DNA from 3 places in the Streptomyces sp. NPDC050703 genome. Region 1 is predicted to be linked to each of the others. Evidence: riboswitches for the same ligand, from Rfam matches in the RefSeq annotation. Region 1 holds a riboswitch; each other region holds the start of a gene.
What was found. A riboswitch is a leader RNA that binds a small molecule or an ion and turns the genes downstream of it on or off. The one in region 1 is predicted to bind thiamine pyrophosphate.
Positions count from the first base shown of each region.

Region 1 (5,546 bases):
GCTCGTGCTCGGTGAGGCGGCCGAGCGGCTGGGCGCCGGCGGGGCGCGGCAGAGACGGCGCGGCACGCTCGACGCGACCCTGGCGCACTGGCACGAGGTCATCGGGGCGCCCCTCTACTTCGCCGTCTACCGCGAGGGCGAGATCGAGCTCGTGACCGTCGCGGACAGCCCGGGCAACCCGGCCGTCGAGGAGTGGGCCGATTTCCGGGAGACGGGCCACGCCCATGCGATCGGCCAGTGTCTGCTCGGTCAACTCGACGCCGAAGCAAGGAGGGACCACCTGGACCGCTATCCCGTGCAGTCGATCACGCGTTACTCGGTGCGGGACGACCGCACGTTCCTTCGGAGGCTCGACGCGGCGGACCGGATGCGCCCCGTCGTGGAGCGTCAGGAGTACGCGCTCGGGACCGTGTGCGCCGCCATTCCGATCACACTGGGTGACATCGCGGCGACGATGGCCATTTCTGTCCCTTCCCATCAGGCGGACCGGCTGCTAGCAGCAGTGCAGTCCCTGCAACGCGAAATCGGAAAGCTACTAGGGACACTCGGCTTCTCTATCAGCATCTGAAAACTCACTCCTTGTGACGTGGCATGCACTTTGAGCAAGATGCCCAGAGTGTCAGGGAGTCGGTTCCTGGCCACTCCCAGGGCTGAGGGACGGGGTATTGCGCGATGGACGACTCGGTACAGGCAGAGGTCATGATGAACTTCCTCGTTTCCGAGGATCTGTCGTTCCGTATTCCGGTGGAGCTGAGGTACGAGAGCGATGATCCGTACGCCGTGCGGCTCACCTTCCACCTTCCCGGGGACGCGCCGGTGACCTGGGCCTTCGGGCGGGAGCTGCTGATCGACGGGGTGGGCCGGCCGTGCGGCGTGGGGGACGTGCGCATCGAGCCCACCGATCCCGATCTGCTCGACGAGGCGCTGATCAAGCTTCAGGTGGGTGCGGAGCAGGCGCTGTTCCGCGTGGGCATCCCGCCGCTCCTGGCCTTCCTCGACCGGACGGACCGGCTGGTGCCGCTCGGGCAGGAGCGGGCGCTCGCCGACTTCGAGGCGCATCTCGACGAAACGCTCGACCGCATCCTCGCCGAGGAGCAGAACGCGGGCTGACCCCGGCCCCCAAGGGGCCGGTGGCCATGGCAGATTGCTGCATTTCGCGGTGGCGCGGCAGGCGGCGAGCCGGCCTCCTCGTCCGTCGGCGGTCGTTCACGCCTTCCTGCGGCGGCCCTTCCCTCCACGGGAGGAGCGGGGGGCGGGGGCACCCGTCGCCGCGGGGGCCGGGCCGGACGTGCGGTCGGCGGAGACGACCAGGGCGGCCAGCGCGGTCGTCACGGGGACCGAGGCGACCAGGCCGATCGAGCCGATCAGGGTGCGCACGATCTCCTCGGCGACCAGCTCGCTGTTGGCCACCGTGCCCACGCTGGACTGTGCGATGGAGAAGAGCAGCAGCAGGGGCAGCGCGGCGCCCGCGTAGGCGAGGACGAGGGTGTTGACGACCGAGGCGATGTGGTCGCGGCCGATGCGGATGCCCGCACGGTAGAGGCCGCGCCAGCCCATCGTCGGGTTGGCCTGGTGCAGTTCCCAGACCGCCGACGTCTGGGTGACCGTCACGTCGTCCAGGACGCCGAGGGAGCCGATGATGACGCCGGCGAGCAGCAGACCGCTCATGTCGATGGACGGATACAGGCCATGGATGAGGCCCGTGTTGTCGTCCGTGTTGCCGGTCAGCGCCGCCCAGCCGATGAAGAGCGAGCCGAGCAGACCGATCAGGAGGAGGGAGATGAGCGTGCCGAGCACGGCGACGGAGGTGCGGGCCGTGAGCCCATGGCAGAGATAGAGCGCGATCAACATGATGGCGCTCGCCCCGATCACCGCCACGACCAGGGGGTTCGAGCCCTGGAGGATGGCGGGCAGGATGAAGAAGGTGAGCACCAGGAAGCTGATGGCGAGCGCGACCAGGGCCATGACGCCGCGCAGCCGCCCCACCACGACGACGGCCAGCGCGAAGATGCCGGCGAGCAGGGCCATCGGAATTCTGCGGTTCACGTCGGCGACCGAGTACTGAAGGCCCTCCGGGGCCTTGGGCTCGTAGGCGACCACCACCTCTTGTCCCTGCTTCAGCTGGCGGGGTGAGTCGGGCTGGATGACCTCGGTGAACGTGCGGCCCTTGTCCTTGCCGCTGCTGACCTCGATCGTCGCCTTCTTGCAGGTGCCGGTCGCCCGTGACTGGGCGGACTGGCCCTCGGCCGTGGAGGTGTCGCCGTTCGGCGGGGTCTGCGAGGGGTTGAGGTCCTTGCAGGGGAGTTCCCGCACCTTCGTGACCGACGCCGACTGCGTCTGCCGGTCGAAGCCGACGCCGGTGCGTTCGTGCGAGGGCGTGCCTCCGGGCCAGTAGACCAGGAGCCCCACGACGACCGCGGCGGCGAACGGGATCAGCACCGCGGCGATGACCTTGCGCAGATGCCGGGAGACGGGCGCGGCCGGACCATGGCTGTGCGAGTGTCCATGACTGTGCGCATGACCGCCTCCATGGCCGCGGTCACCCGGTGGCGGGCCGGAGACGGGCGGCTGTGAGGGCGGCGGCGGGGGCGGCGGCTCTGTGGTGGTCACGGCCCGATCATCGCAAGAACGGAGGGGGCCCTCTGTTCAGCGCGCCCGATGTGACGCTAGCGTGGAGCCACCTTTGCACACGCGGGAGCTCGGAGCACCGGGCTGAGAGGGCGCTGAACTCCGTAGGAAGCGGCACGAAACGTGCACGAGCCGTACGGAATCCGCTGCGTCGACCGCCGAACCTGTTACCGGGTAATGCCGGCGTAGGGAGTAGGTCTCATGACCACATCGGACGCACGCACGCCTGCCTCGACGCAGTCCCAGGGCCAGGACCAGGCCTGGAACGAACGCGACGAGGCCGGGAAGTCCATCGGCTGGCACAAGGCGTATGTCGAGGGTTCGCGCCCCGACCTGCGCGTGCCGGTCCGCCAGGTGCACCTGACCAACGGCAGGGCCGTCACCCTGTACGACACATCGGGCCCGTACACCGACCCGTCGGCCGAGACCGACGTCCGCCGCGGCCTGCCGCCGCTGCGGGAGAACTGGATCATCGCCCGCGGCGACACCGAGGAGTACGCGGGCCGCCCGCCGCGTCCCGAGGACGACGGCATCAAGCACACCTCGCCGCGCGGCGGGCTCAAGAACCTCGACGCGGTCTTCCCCGGCCGCCCCCGCCAGCCGCGCCGCGGCCGGCAGGGCCAGGCGGTGACGCAGCTCGCCTATGCCCGGCGCGGTGAGATCACGCCCGAGATGGAGTTCATCGGCATCCGCGAGAACATGGACCCCGAGACCGTCCGCGAGGAGGTCGCGGCGGGCCGTGCGGTGATCCCGGCCAACGTCAACCACCCGGAGATCGAGCCGATGATCATCGGCAAGAAGTTCCTGGTGAAGGTGAACGCCAACATCGGCAACTCCGCGGTCACCTCCTCCATCGAGGAGGAGGTGGACAAGATGACCTGGGCGACCAAGTGGGGCGCCGACACGGTCATGGACCTCTCCACCGGCCGCAACATCCACACCACGCGCGAGTGGGTCCTGCGCAACTCCCCCGTGCCGATCGGCACCGTCCCCCTCTACCAGGCGCTGGAGAAGGTCGACGGCAAGGCCGAGGAGCTGACCTGGGAGATCTACAAGGACACCGTCATCGAACAGGCCGAACAGGGCGTGGACTACATGACGGTGCACGCGGGTGTGCGCCTGCCGTACGTCCCGCTCACCGCGCGCCGCAAGACCGGCATCGTCTCGCGCGGCGGCTCGATCATGGCCGCCTGGTGCCTCGCGCACCACAAGGAGAGCTTCCTCTACGAGAACTTCGAGGAGCTCTGCGAGATCCTGGCGGCGTACGACGTGACGTACTCGCTCGGCGACGGCCTGCGGCCCGGGTCGATCGCGGACGCCAACGACGAGGCGCAGTTCGCGGAGTTGCGGACCCTCGGGGAACTCAACACGATCGCCAAACGTCACCACGTACAGACGATGATCGAGGGCCCCGGTCACGTCCCGATGCACAAGATCAAGGAGAACATCGACCTCCAGCAGGAGATCTGCGAGGAGGCGCCGTTCTACACCCTCGGCCCGCTGACCACCGACATCGCTCCCGCCTACGACCACATCACCTCCGGCATCGGTGCCGCGATGATCGGCTGGTGGGGCACGGCCATGCTCTGCTACGTCACGCCCAAGGAGCACCTGGGCCTGCCCAACCGCGACGACGTGAAGACCGGCGTCATCACGTACAAGATCGCGGCGCACGCGGCGGACCTCGCCAAGGGGCACCCGGGCGCGCAGGACTGGGACGACGCGCTCTCGGACGCGCGCTTCGAGTTCCGCTGGGAGGACCAGTTCAACCTGGCGCTCGACCCGGTCACGGCGCGGGAGTTCCACGACGAGACGCTGCCCGCCGAGCCCGCGAAGACGGCGCACTTCTGCTCGATGTGCGGGCCGAAGTTCTGTTCCATGAAGATCTCGCAGGACATCCGGCGCAAGCACGGTGGCGACGGTGAGCCCGGCCAGGACGAGATCCAGGCGGGCATGGACCAGAAGTCCAAGGAGTTCGCCGCGGCGGGCAACCGCGTCTACCTGCCGATCGCCGACTGAGCAGGACTGGGGCGTAAGCGAGCACACCGGCATGCCCGGTGTATCCGATGCTCCCCATGGATTCGCGGGCCTCGTGGTCTCGCCGCCCCTCGTCAGCGGCGGGACCACGAAGCGGGCCGTGGCCCCGAAGTGGTGCCGTGTGTCGGGCCCGGCTACTCCGGCTTGTGGTCGGGGCCGCCGAAGTCCGGGCTTGAGAAGTCCGGGCTTGAGTAGCTCGGACGGGAACCGGCGGTCGAGCCGCCGTCCGGGCTGCTGAACCCGGGCCTGTGGTAGCCGAGTTGCGGTATGCGGCTGCCGCTCGTCCCCGACCCCTGCGACGGTGTCCGGGGCGCGGGCCCCGGGCCCGGTTCCGCGAGGGCCGCCCGGAGGAACGGCACGATGCCCTGCTCCAGGAGCGCCCGCTTCCACACATCCCTGGCCTGGGAGACCTCCAGATGCTGTTCGCCGTGGAGGCTCGCCTGGAGCGAGGTGGAGCCGTTGCGCAGGGCGGTCAGGAGCAGTCCCCCCGCGGCGACCAGGATGCCTCCCGCGGTGAGCGCGCCGAACAGCCAGCCCGCGGTCAGCAGTGTGTCCGCGAATCCGGGCTCGGGGTCGAGCATCTGCAGGACATAGCCGACGAGCAGGAAGATCGCGGCGGCCGCGCCCGCGAGCACGGGTGCGAGGACCGCGACGACGGCGACCGCCCCGGCTCCCACTGCCGCGGGTTCGGCGATCTCGCCCATCGTGGTGGCGAGCCCCACGCCGCCGGAGCCCGACTCCGCGGCGCTGTGTCCACTCCCTTCGCGGATCGATGACGAAGACGGTCGAGGTTCGCGCAACTCCTCGCGAACCTTCACGTAGTGCGCGTACTCGGTTGCGGCCGCGGCAGTGATCAGAGCTGTCGCGTTCAGGGCCATGGT
Region 1 is NZ_JBFAHX010000007.1:110,724-116,269, forward strand. It holds gene AB0I16_RS09325 (helix-turn-helix domain-containing protein) at 1-568, shown strand, start outside; gene AB0I16_RS09330 (SsgA family sporulation/cell division regulator) at 673-1,110, shown strand; gene AB0I16_RS09335 (YibE/F family protein) at 1,207-2,610, opposite strand; TPP riboswitch at 2,682-2,837, shown strand; gene thiC (phosphomethylpyrimidine synthase ThiC) at 2,830-4,647, shown strand; gene AB0I16_RS09345 (hypothetical protein) at 4,800-5,546, opposite strand, start outside.

Region 2 (5,546 bases), on a different contig from region 1:
TGAAGCGCTCCACGAAGGAGGCGTCGGCCGCCAGCGCGGGGTGCATCACCTTGAGCGCGAGCACACGGTCGAGGCGGGTGTCCACGGCCCGGTAGACCGTGGCCATCCCGCCGACCGCGATACGGCCGTCGATGCGGTAACGGCTGTCGAGCAGCTGCCCGACGAGCGGGTCCTGAAGGGTCGTGTCCACGCAGGGGAGTCTACGAGCCACCGCCGACACCCCGTCCCTGGCGGGCGCCCTCACGCCTTGACTGCAGCCGAGCTGTGACAGCGAAGGCCCACTGCCGGGGCTAGAACGCGGGCCGCTCCGGATCGAGCCTGGCCATGCCCTCCGCGGGCGACGACGCCTCCGCGAAGTGCCGCCGCGGAATCCGCCCGGCCCGGTACGCGAGGCGCCCCGCCTCGACGCCGTGCCGCATGGCCTCCGCCATCAGGACGGGCTCCTGCGCCCGCGTCACCGCCGAGGCGAGCATCACACCCGCGCACCCCAGCTCCATGGCGAGCGTCGCGTCGGACGCGGTGCCCGCGCCCGCGTCGAGGATCACCGGCACGCGCGCGTGCTCGACGATGAGCTGGAAGTTGTGCGGGTTGCGGATGCCGAGCCCGGAGCCGATCGGGGAGCCGAGCGGCATGATGGCCGCGCACCCCACGTCCTGGAGCCTGCGCGCGAGCACGGGGTCGTCGTTCGTGTACGGCAGGACGGTGAAGCCGTCGTCGACGAGTGTCTCCGCGGCGTCCAGGAGCTCGATGGGGTCGGGCAGCAGCGTCCGCTCGTCCGCGATCACCTCCAGCTTCACCAGGTCCGTGCCGAGCGCCTCACGGGCCAGGCGCGCGGTCAGCACGGCCTCGCCCGCGGTGAAGCAGCCCGCCGTGTTCGGCAGGACGCGGATGCCGAGCCGGTCGAGCACGGAGAGCACGGAGCCCTGCACGCCCGGGTCGAGGCGGCGCATCGCGACGGTGGTCAGCTCCGTGCCCGAGGCGACGAGGGAGCGCTCCAGGACATCGAGGCTCGGCGCCCCGCCCGTGCCCATGATCAGACGGGAGGAGAGCGTGAGCCCGCCGATGACGAAGGGGTCGTCGGCCATGGTCAGCCTCCCTGGACGGCGGTGAGGACTTCGACGCGGTCACCTTCGGCGAGCGCCGTGCTCGACCACCGCGCGCGCGGGACGACGGTTTCGTTGAGGGCGGCGGCGACACCGGAGTGCGCGCTGGTGAGGGTGGCGACGAGCGCGTCGAGGGTGGTGCCCGACGCCACGTCGCGCACCTCCCCGTTGACGGAAACGGCGAACGGCGTACTCATGCGGGTTGCTCCGTAAACGACTGCGTGGGGATGACGGGAGAGGGCGCGGAGGGCTCGGCGAAGCGGCGCGGGGTGAAGGGCCGCGCCTCATCGGGCAGCTCACCGGTGGTCAGGGCCTGCGCCATGACGTCACCGGTGACCGGCGTCAGGAGGACGCCGTTGCGGTAGTGCCCGGTGGCCAGCTGGAGCCCCGGCAGGCGCGTCGGGCCGAGCATCGGCGCGTTGTCGGGGGAGCCGGGGCGCAGACCCGCGCGGGTCTCGGTGAGCGGCAGTTCGGTGATGCCGGGCACCAGCTCGTGGGCGTCCCGCAGCAGCTCGTACACGCCGCCCGCGGTGACCGTGGTGTCCCAGCCCAGCTCCTCGCTGGTGGCGCCGACGACCAGCTCGCCGTTCTCGCGCGGTACGAGGTAGACGTGGCTGCCGCGCACCACCGCGCGCACCGTGCGGCTCAGGAACGGCGCGTACGGCTTCGGCACCGTCAGGCGGAGCACCTGCCCCTTCACCGGCCGCACCGGCGGCAGCACGGCCTCGGGCACGCCCGCGAGGCGCCCGCTGAGGCTGCCCGCCGCGAGGACCGTCTGGCCCGCGTGCAGCGTGGTGCCGTCCGCGAGGACCACCCCGCGGGCCCGGTCGCCCGCCACGTCGAGGCGCTCGGCCCAGAGCGGCGTGAAGACCACGCCCGCCCGCCCGCAGGCGGTCAGCAGGGCCGCGGTGAGCCTCCTGGGGTCGATCTGGTGGTCACCGTCGACCCGCAGCCCGCCCCGCACGCCGGGCGCCAGCATCGGCTCAAGGCGCCGGCACTCACGGCCGCTCAGCCACTCCGACTCCAGGCCCGACCGGCTCTGCAGGGCGTGCAGCTCCCGCAGGTGCGCGCGGTCGTCGGAGTCCAGGGCGACGGCCAGCGTGCCGCAGGTGCGGTAGCCGAGGTCACGGCCGCTCGCCTCGGTCAGCTCGGCGGCGAAGTCGGGGTAGCGGCGCGCGGACGCCAGATTGAGGCCGAGCAGCGCCTGCTCGCCGTGGTGCAGCTCGGTGACGGCGGCCAGCATGCCGGCGGCGACCTGCGCCGCGCCGCCGCCCGGCTCGGGGTCGACGACCGTGACGGCGAGCCCGCGCTGCGCGGCCCGCCAGGCCGTGACCAGGCCGATGATGCCGCCGCCCACGACGAGAACGTCCGCGGGGCGCGGTGCTCCCTCGGGTGGTACAGGTGGATGCATGGGCGTCCAGCCCCTCCCTTCGCCGGCATGACCCGGATCAGGTTCGTACGGTCGGAGGCCGTCCAGCCTCCCTCTCAGCCCGGTCCGCCCGGGCTCCCGCGAGTGCTCTGCACCGGCCACCCTAGCCCGTCGCCCGGCGCGGCAGTAGGGGAGCCGCCCCCGCACGGGCGGTGACGGTGTGTCAGAGATCTCCCCGCCCGCCCCTGAAGGCGGTCTTGCCCGGCGTCCTACAGTGATCGGGTGAGTGAGCAGCGGAGGCAGGCAGAGCGGCACGTCGTCATCGTCGGGGCGGGAATGGCCGGCGTGCAGACCGCCGTGGCCCTGCGGGAACAGGGGCACACGGGCCCGGTCACCCTCGTCGGGGCCGAGCCGCACCAGCCGTACGACAGGCCGCCGCTGTCCAAGGCGGTCCTGCTCGGCAAGGCGGAGGGCTCCGCCTTCGACATCGACTTCGAGGCCCTCGGCATCGGGCTGCGCCTCGGCGTCGAGGTCACCGGGGTGCGCACCGGCGAGCGCGAACTGGACACCGCGGCGGGCCCCGTCCCGTACGACGTGCTGGTCCTCGCCTCCGGCGCCGAACCGGTCCGGCTGCCGGGCACGGAGGGCGCCCCCGGAGTGCACCTCCTGCGCACCCTGGACGACGCCGAGCGGCTCCGCCCCGTCCTCGCCGAGCAGCGCGACGTCGTGGTCGTGGGGGCGGGCTGGATCGGCGCGGAGTTCGCCACGGCCGCGCGGGAGGCGGGCTGCTCCGTCACCGTGGTGGAGGCCGCCGGCCGCCCGCTCGCGGGAGCGCTGCCCGCCGAGGTCGCGGCCCCCATGGCCGCCTGGTACGCGCAGTCGGGGGCCGAGCTGCGCACCCACGCGCGCGTGGAGCGCGTCGAGCCGGGCGCCGTACTCCTGTCCGACGGCACCCGGCTGCCCGCGGGCGCCGTCGTCGTCGGCATCGGGGCGCGGCCCGCGACGCGCTGGCTGGCCGGCTCCGGCATCGAGCTCGGCGCCCACGGCGAGGTCGTCGCCGACGACCACCTGCGCTCATCCGCGGCCGACGTCTACGCGGTCGGCGACTGCTCCTCGTTCCCCTCGGGCAGGTACGGCGAGCGCCTGCTGGTCCACCACTGGGACAACGCCCTGCAGGGCCCGCGCACGGTGGCGGCGAACATCCTCGGGGACGCCCCCGTCGCGTACGACCCGGTGCCGTACTTCTGGTCGGAGCAGTTCGGCCGCTTCGTGCAGTACGCGGGCCACCACGCGGAGAGCGACGAACTGGTCCGGCGCGGTGACCCGGCCGGCGTGGCCTGGTCGGTCTGCTGGCTCAGGGACGGCGCGCTGGCGGCGGTCCTCGCGGTGGGCCGCCCGAGGGACCTGGCGCAGGGCCGCAAGCTCATCGAGTCGGCGCTTCCCCTGGACCCGGCGCTGGTCGAGGACCCGTCGATCCCGCTGAAGAAGGCGGCACGGTGACCGGGGGCCCGGCCAGGGGCGCCCGGAGTCGATCCGCGCGGGCCCCCGGGCCGGAGATACGCTAGGTGACGTGACCGAGATTGACGCAAAGACCGACGCACTCGTCCCCGCCTGGCTCCACCTTCCCGACATCGCGGAGATGCTCGACGTCGAGGTGACCCGGGTGCGCCAGCTGGTCAAGGAGGGCCAGCTGATCGCCGTACGCCGCGGTGAGAACCGGACGCTCCAGGTGCCGGCCGCCTTCATCGACGGCGACAAGGTCGTCAAGGGCCTGGTCGGCACCCTGACGCTCCTGAGGGACGACGGCTTCTCCGACGAGGAGATGCTGGAGTGGCTCTTCACCCCCGACCCGTCCCTGCCCGGCACCCCCGCGCAGGCCCTGAGCGAGAATCGCGGCACGGAGGTGAAGCGCCGCGCCCAGGCGCTCGCCGTCTGAGCAGACGCGGAGGCAGGCGCCGAGCCGGCTGAACGCACACACCGTCCGGGGCGAGGGCCGCACTCCACGCGGCCCGCGCCCCGCACCGAACCCCCGGGGGGACTTCTCCATGGCCGTAGACAAGCGTGCCCAGCTCGCCGACGCCCGGCTCTACCTCTGCGTGAACGCCCGCAGGCGCCAGGGAGACCTCCCCGAGTTCCTCGACGCCGTCCTCGCGGGCGGCGTCGACATCGTGCAGCTGCGCGACAAGGGCATGGAGGCCGCCGAGGAGCTCGAACACCTCCAGGTCTTCGCCGACGCGGCCCGGCGGCACGGCAAGCTCCTCGCCGTCAACGACCGCGCGGACGTCGCGCACGCCATCGGCGCCGACGTGCTGCACCTGGGCCAGGGCGACCTGCCCGTCCCGGCGGCCCGCGCCATCCTCGGTGGCAGCGACGACGTGCTGATCGGCCGCTCCACGCACGCCGAGTCCGAGGCCGCCGCGGCCGCCGTCCAGGACGGCGTCGACTACTTCTGCACGGGACCCTGCTGGCCCACCCCCACCAAGCCGGGCCGTCACGCCCCCGGCCTCGGCCTGGTCCGCCACACGGCTTCGCTGGGCACGGACCGCCCCTGGTTCGCCATCGGCGGCATCGACGCGTCGAACCTGGACGAGGTCCTGGAGGCCGGCGCGCGCCGCGTGGTCGTCGTCCGGGCGATCACCGAGGCGGACGACCCGGGCGCGGCGGCGGCGGACTTCGCGAAGCGGCTGCGCACGGCCCGGTAAGGACGCGCGGGTCCGGGCGGACGCGTGCGCGGCCTCTCCGTGCCCGCCCGGCTGGTCCGGCTGTCCGGGCAGGTCCGGCTGTCCGGGCGGGACCGGCTGTCCGGCGGGACTGTCCATTCCGTGGACAACAAGTCGACAAATCGGTCAAATCTCCCGGCCCTGGTTGGGCGACCGCCAACCCCTGGCTAACCTGCCGCTATGGCCCTAGGCACTGCTTCCACCAGGACTGACCGCGCACGCACCGTGCGCGACATGCTCGCGACCGGCAAGACGACGTACTCGTTCGAGTTCTCCGCGCCGAAGACCCCGAAGGGCGAGCGGAATCTGTGGAACGCGCTGCGCCGGGTCGAGGCGGTCGCCCCGGACTTCGTC
Region 2 is NZ_JBFAHX010000001.1:311,127-316,672, reverse strand. It holds gene pknB (Stk1 family PASTA domain-containing Ser/Thr kinase) at 1-190, opposite strand, end outside; gene AB0I16_RS01470 (thiazole synthase) at 291-1,085, opposite strand; gene thiS (sulfur carrier protein ThiS) at 1,088-1,300, opposite strand; gene thiO (glycine oxidase ThiO) at 1,297-2,514, opposite strand; TPP riboswitch at 2,512-2,624, opposite strand; gene AB0I16_RS01455 (FAD-dependent oxidoreductase) at 2,755-3,972, shown strand; gene AB0I16_RS01450 (Rv2175c family DNA-binding protein) at 4,043-4,408, shown strand; gene thiE (thiamine phosphate synthase) at 4,518-5,174, shown strand; gene metF (methylenetetrahydrofolate reductase [NAD(P)H]) at 5,373-5,546, shown strand, end outside.
Region 2: linked by a shared signal. The riboswitch ahead of thiO (glycine oxidase ThiO) and the one ahead of thiC (phosphomethylpyrimidine synthase ThiC) in region 1 are both predicted to bind thiamine pyrophosphate.

Region 3 (5,546 bases), on a different contig from region 1:
TGACGTTGTCGAAGCCGAGGAAGCGGGCCACGAACTCGTCGGCCGGGTGCTGCCACACCTCAAGGGGCGTGCCGGACTGGGCGATCCGCCCGTCCCGCATGACGACCACGCGGTCGGCCAGCGCGAAGGCCTCGCCCTGGTCGTGCGTGACGGCGAGCACCGTCGTGCCCAGCTCATCGAAGAGCTCCCGCAACTCCACGACCAGGCGCTCCCGCAGCGAGCGGTCCAGCTGTCCGAGCGGCTCGTCGAGCATGAGGAGCCGGGGCCGCGGCGCGAGGGCGCGGGCCAGCGCGACCCGCTGCTGCTCGCCGCCGGACAGCGAGGCCACCGCGCGCCGCTGCGCCTGCGGCAGCCCGACGAGTTCCAGCAGTTCGGCCACCCGGTCGGCCTGTTCGCCCCGCGACGCGCCGCGCATACGGAGGCCGAAGGCGACGTTGCCCGCCACGTCGCGCTGCGGGAAGAGCTGGTGGTCCTGGAACATCAGGCCCACGCCCCGCTTGTGCGCGGGCACCCCGCGCTGGTCACGTCCGTCGAGCTCGATCCACCCGGCGTCGAGCCCCTGGAGCCCGGCGACCGCCCGCAGCAGCGTCGACTTGCCGCTGCCACTGGGGCCGAGTACGCACACGATCTCGTGCTCGGCGACCTCCAGGTCGACGGCGTCGAGCGCGGCCCGCGCCCCGAAGCGGACCGTCGCCTCCCGCAGGCTCAGCAGGGGCGTCGTCATCAGAACTCTCCCGTGGTGCGGTCGGCCCGAAGGCGTTCGAGAAGCAGCAGGGACACCGCGCACACCACCATGAGGATCGTGGAGAGTGCCATCGCCTGCCCGTAGTTGAGGTCACCGGCACGGCCGAGCAGCCGCGCCACGGCGACGGGCAGCGTCGGGTTGTCGGGCCGCGCGATGAACACCGTCGCCCCGAACTCGCCGAGCGACACCGCGAAGGCGAACCCCGCGGCGATCAGCAGCGCGCGCCGCACCATGGGCAGGTCGACCTCCCGCCACACCCGCAGCGGAGAGGCGCCGAGCACGGCCGCCGCCTCGCGCAGCCGTCCGTCCACCGCGCGCAGGACGGGCAGCATGGTGCGTACGACGAACGGCACGCCCACCAGCGCCTGGGCGAGCGGCACCAGTATCCAGCTGGCCCGCAGGTCGAGCGGCGGTTCGTCGAGCGTGATCAGGAACCCGAAGCCGACGGTCACCGCCGAGACGCCGAGCGGCAGCATGAGCAGCGCGTCGAACCCGCGTACGAGACGGCCGGCACGCCGGGTGAGTGCGGCGGCGGCGAGTCCCCCGATGACCACGGCGATGGCCGTGGCCACGAGCGCGTACTGGAGCGAGTTCCCGATCGCCTCGATCGGCGGTACGAGGAAGGCGCCGCCGTCCGCCGAGGTCAGCTCGCGGTAGTAGGCGAGCCCGAAGCCGTCGGGCCCGGCGAGGGAACGCTGGATCAGCACCCCGAGCGGCAGCAGGATCAGCACCGCGACCGTGGCCATGACCAGGCCGAGCAGCGTCCACTGGCCCGCCCCGCGCGGGCGGCGCGCGACGGTGGCGGCGTCCACGAGCTTCAGCGCGCTCTCGCGCCGCCGCACCGTCCACGCGTGGACGCCGAGGATCAGCCCGACCGCCGCGAACTGCACGAGGGTCAGGACGGCGGCCGTGGGGAGATCGAGCAGTTGTGCGGTCTGCCGGTAGATCTCCACCTCCAGCGTCGAGTACGCGGGCCCGCCGAGGATCTGCACGACGCCGAAGGAGGTGAAGGTGAAGAGGAAGACCATCAGCGCCGCCGCCGCGACGGCGGGCCCGAGGGCGGGCAGCGTCACCGTCCGCCAGGCGGTCGCGCGTGAGGCGCCGAGCATCCGCGCGGCCTCCTCCTGCCGCGGGTCGAGCTGGGACCAGAGCCCGCCGACGGTGCGGACGACGACCGCGTAGTTGAAGAAGACGTGCGCGAGGAGGATCGCCCACACGGTGGTGTCGAGCCGCACGCCCCACAGCTCGTCGAAGAGCCCGCCCCGCCCGATCAGCGCGAGGAACGCCGTCCCGACGACCACCGTGGGCAGCACGAACGGCACGGTGACGACGGCCCGCAGCACCTGCTTGCCGGGGAAGTCGAAGCGCGCGAACACATACGCGCCGGGGAGCGCGATCAGCAGCGTGAGCGCGGTCGACGCGAGCGCCTGCCAGGTGGTGAACCACAGCACGTGCCGGATGTCGGACTGCCCGAGCACCTCCGCGATCCGCCCGAACCGCCAGACACCGTCGATGTGCAGCCCGCGCGCGACGATCGCGGTGACCGGGTAGGCGAAGAAGAGCGCGAAGAACGCGACGGGCAGGGCCATCAGGCCGAGCCGCGCCGCGCTCCCCCTGCGCGCCTGCGCGCGGGACCGTGACGTGGCCGCCGCCGTGCCTTCGGTTACTTCAGTACGAGCGAGGTCCACGACTTGATCCACGGCTCGCGGTTGTCGGCGATCTTCTTCGGGTCCATGGTCTGCGGCGCGTCGACCGTCACGCCGTGCTCCGTGAAGAGCGCGGGCAGCTTCGTGCCCTTGACCACCGGATTCACGAACATCTGCAACGGCATGTCCTCCTGGAACTCCTTGCCCGCGAGGAAGTCGAGGAGCGCCTTGCCGCCCTTGGGGTTGCCCGCGTTGCCGAGCAGGCCCGCGTACTCGACCTGGCGGAAGCAGGTGCCGGTGGCGACGCCGGTCGGCGCCTCCTCGGGCTGCGGCTTCGCGTAGAGCACCTCGACGGGCGGGGAGGAGGCGTAGGAGACGACGAGCGGCCGGTCGCCCTTGGCCTTCTTGCCGCCGGCGGACCCGGAGAACTCCTCGTTGTAGGCCTGCTCCCAGCCGTCGACGACCTTGACGCCGTTGGCCTTGAGCTTCTTCCAGTAGCCTTCCCACCCCTTGTCGCCGTACTGCGCGGCGGTGCCGAGCAGGAAGCCGAGGCCGGGCGAGGACGTCGAGGCGTTCTCGGTGACCAGGAGGTTCCTGTAGGCGGGCTTGACCAGGTCGTCGAAGGACTTCGGCGGCGCCAGCTTCTTGTCGGCGAAGTACTTCTTGTCGTAGTTGACGCAGATGTCGCCGCTGTCGACGGGCGTCACCCGGTGCTTGCCCCCGTCGACCCGGTACCGCGCGTCGATGCCGTCGGCGCCCTTGACCTCGTACGGCTGGAAGAGGCCGTTGTCGAGCGCCCGGGACAGGAGGGTGTTGTCGACGCCGAAGAAGACGTCGCCCTGGGGGTTGTCCTTGGAGAGGATCGCCTTGTTCACGGCGGCACCCGCGTCGCCGTCCTTGAGGACGGTGACGCGATAGCCGGAGCGCTTCTCGAAGTCCTTCAGTACGTCCTTGGAGACGTTGAAGGAGTCGTGCGTGACGAGCGTGACCTTCTTGGAGTCGGCCTTGCCGGAACCGCTGTCGGAGCCGCACGCGGAGAGCGTGCAGAGCCCCAGCCCCACGGCGACGGCGGTGACCACGACGTTCCTGGTGATGCCGCTGTTGCTGCTGCTAAGGCGGCTACTGCTGGTGGTGCTCACTGAAAGGTCCTCCTGGGGGTCCAGGAAGAGACGCGGCCCTGCCCGCGGGCCGGTGGCACGCGGGCAGGGCGCTACAGCTTGAGTAATGCCCGAACTTCCTACCCAGAATGACCTGGGCGAGGTTCAGAGGGTCTGCGGCCCACCTGTCCGAGGTGCCGCACTCTCAGCGCTGTGGCGCTCCCCTGTCGGAATATGCAGATGTGTGTACGGACCCGTACGACCGCCAGACTACCTCTCGGCGGCGGCGAGCTGACCGCACGCCCCGTCGATCTCCTGGCCCCGGGTGTCCCGGATCGTCACCGGCACACCATGGGCGGCGATGGCCTCCACGAACGCCTTCTCGTCCTCGGGCCGCGAGGCCGTCCACTTGGAGCCCGGCGTCGGGTTCAGCGGGATGAGGTTCACGTGCACCGGCTTGCCCCTGAGCAGCCGGCCGAGACGGTCACCGCGCCACGCCTGGTCGTTGATGTCGCGGATGAGCGCGTACTCGATGGAGAGGCGGCGGCCCGACTTGGCCGCGTACTCCCAGCCGGCGTCGAGCACCTCGCGCACCTGCCAGCGCGTGTTGACCGGCACGAGGGTGTCGCGCAGCTCGTCGTCCGGGGCGTGCAGCGAGATGGCGAGGCGGCACTTGAAGCCCTCGTCGGAGAACCGGTGGATCGCGGGCACGAGGCCCACCGTCGACACCGTGATGCCGCGCTGCGACAGACCGAGGCCGTCCGGCTCCGGGTCAGTGAGGCGGCGGATGGCGCCGGTCACGCGGTTGTAGTTGGCCAGCGGCTCGCCCATGCCCATGAAGACGATGTTGGACAGCCGCGCGGGGCCGCCGGGGATCTCGCCGTCCCGCAGGGCGCGCATGCCGTCCACGATCTGGTGCACGATCTCGCCCGTCGACAGGTTCCGGTCGAGGCCGGCCTGTCCGGTGGCGCAGAACGGGCAGTTCATGCCGCAGCCGGCCTGGGAGCTGATGCACATGGTCACCCGGTCCGGGTACCGCATGAGCACCGACTCCACCAGCGTCCCGTCGAAGAGCCGCCAGAGCGTCTTGCGGGTGGTGTCGTCGTCGCAGCTGATGTGCCGCACGACGGACATCAGGTCGGGCAGCAGCGCTTCCCGGAGCTTCTCGCGCGCACCGGCGGGGATGTCCGTCCACTCGGCGGGGTCGTGGGCGTACCGCGCGAAGTAGTGCTGCGAGAGCTGCTTGGCGCGGAACGGCTTCTCGCCGGTGGCGGCGACGGCTTCCTTGCGCTCGGCGGGCGTGAGGTCGGCGAGATGTCGCGGCGGCTTCTTGGCACCGCGGGGCGCGACGAAAGTGAGTTCTCCGGGCTTAGGCATGGTCCTTCCAGTGTCGCAGACATGCGACGAGGGGCCCGCCGCCCTGTGGACAACGGACCCCTTCGCACGTTTGCGCAGGTCAGACAGTTACGACATCAGCCCGACCCCACGAAGACCACCAGCAGCAGCCAGACCACCGGTGCCGTCGGGAGGAGGGAGTCGAGGCGGTCCATGATGCCGCCGTGGCCCGGCAGCAGCGTGCCCATGTCCTTGATCCCGAGGTCCCGCTTGATCATCGACTCGCCGAGGTCGCCCAGCGTCGCGCTCGCCGCGACCGCGAGGCCGATCAGCAGCCCCTGCCACCACGCCCCGCCGTCGATCAGGAACTCCATGCACAGCGCCCCCGCGGCCATCGCGAACGTGACCGCTCCGACCAGGCCCTCGCGGGTCTTGCCGGGGCTGATGCGGGGCGCGAGCTTGTGCTTGCCGAAGCGCCAGCCGATCGCGTACGCCCCGGTGTCGCTGACCACGGTCAGGAGCAGGAACGTGAGCACCCGCTGCGGGCCGTCGTCCGCCGTGAGCATCAGCGCCACGAACGTCGCGAGGAAAGGGACGTAGAACGCGGCGAACACGCCCGCCGTGACGTCCTTGAGGTAGCCCTCGGGGGGCTCGATCATGCGCCAGACGAGCACCGCGAGCGCGGTGAGCGACATCGCCACCCACGCGCCCTCGGTGCCCCGG
Region 3 is NZ_JBFAHX010000028.1:47,981-53,526, reverse strand. It holds gene AB0I16_RS24255 (ABC transporter ATP-binding protein) at 1-724, opposite strand, end outside; gene AB0I16_RS24250 (iron ABC transporter permease) at 724-2,334, opposite strand; gene AB0I16_RS24245 (thiamine ABC transporter substrate-binding protein) at 2,409-3,485, opposite strand; TPP riboswitch at 3,608-3,724, opposite strand; gene rlmN (23S rRNA (adenine(2503)-C(2))-methyltransferase RlmN) at 3,759-4,865, opposite strand; gene AB0I16_RS24235 (phosphatidate cytidylyltransferase) at 4,961-5,546, opposite strand, start outside.
Region 3: linked by a shared signal. The riboswitch ahead of AB0I16_RS24245 (thiamine ABC transporter substrate-binding protein) and the one ahead of thiC (phosphomethylpyrimidine synthase ThiC) in region 1 are both predicted to bind thiamine pyrophosphate.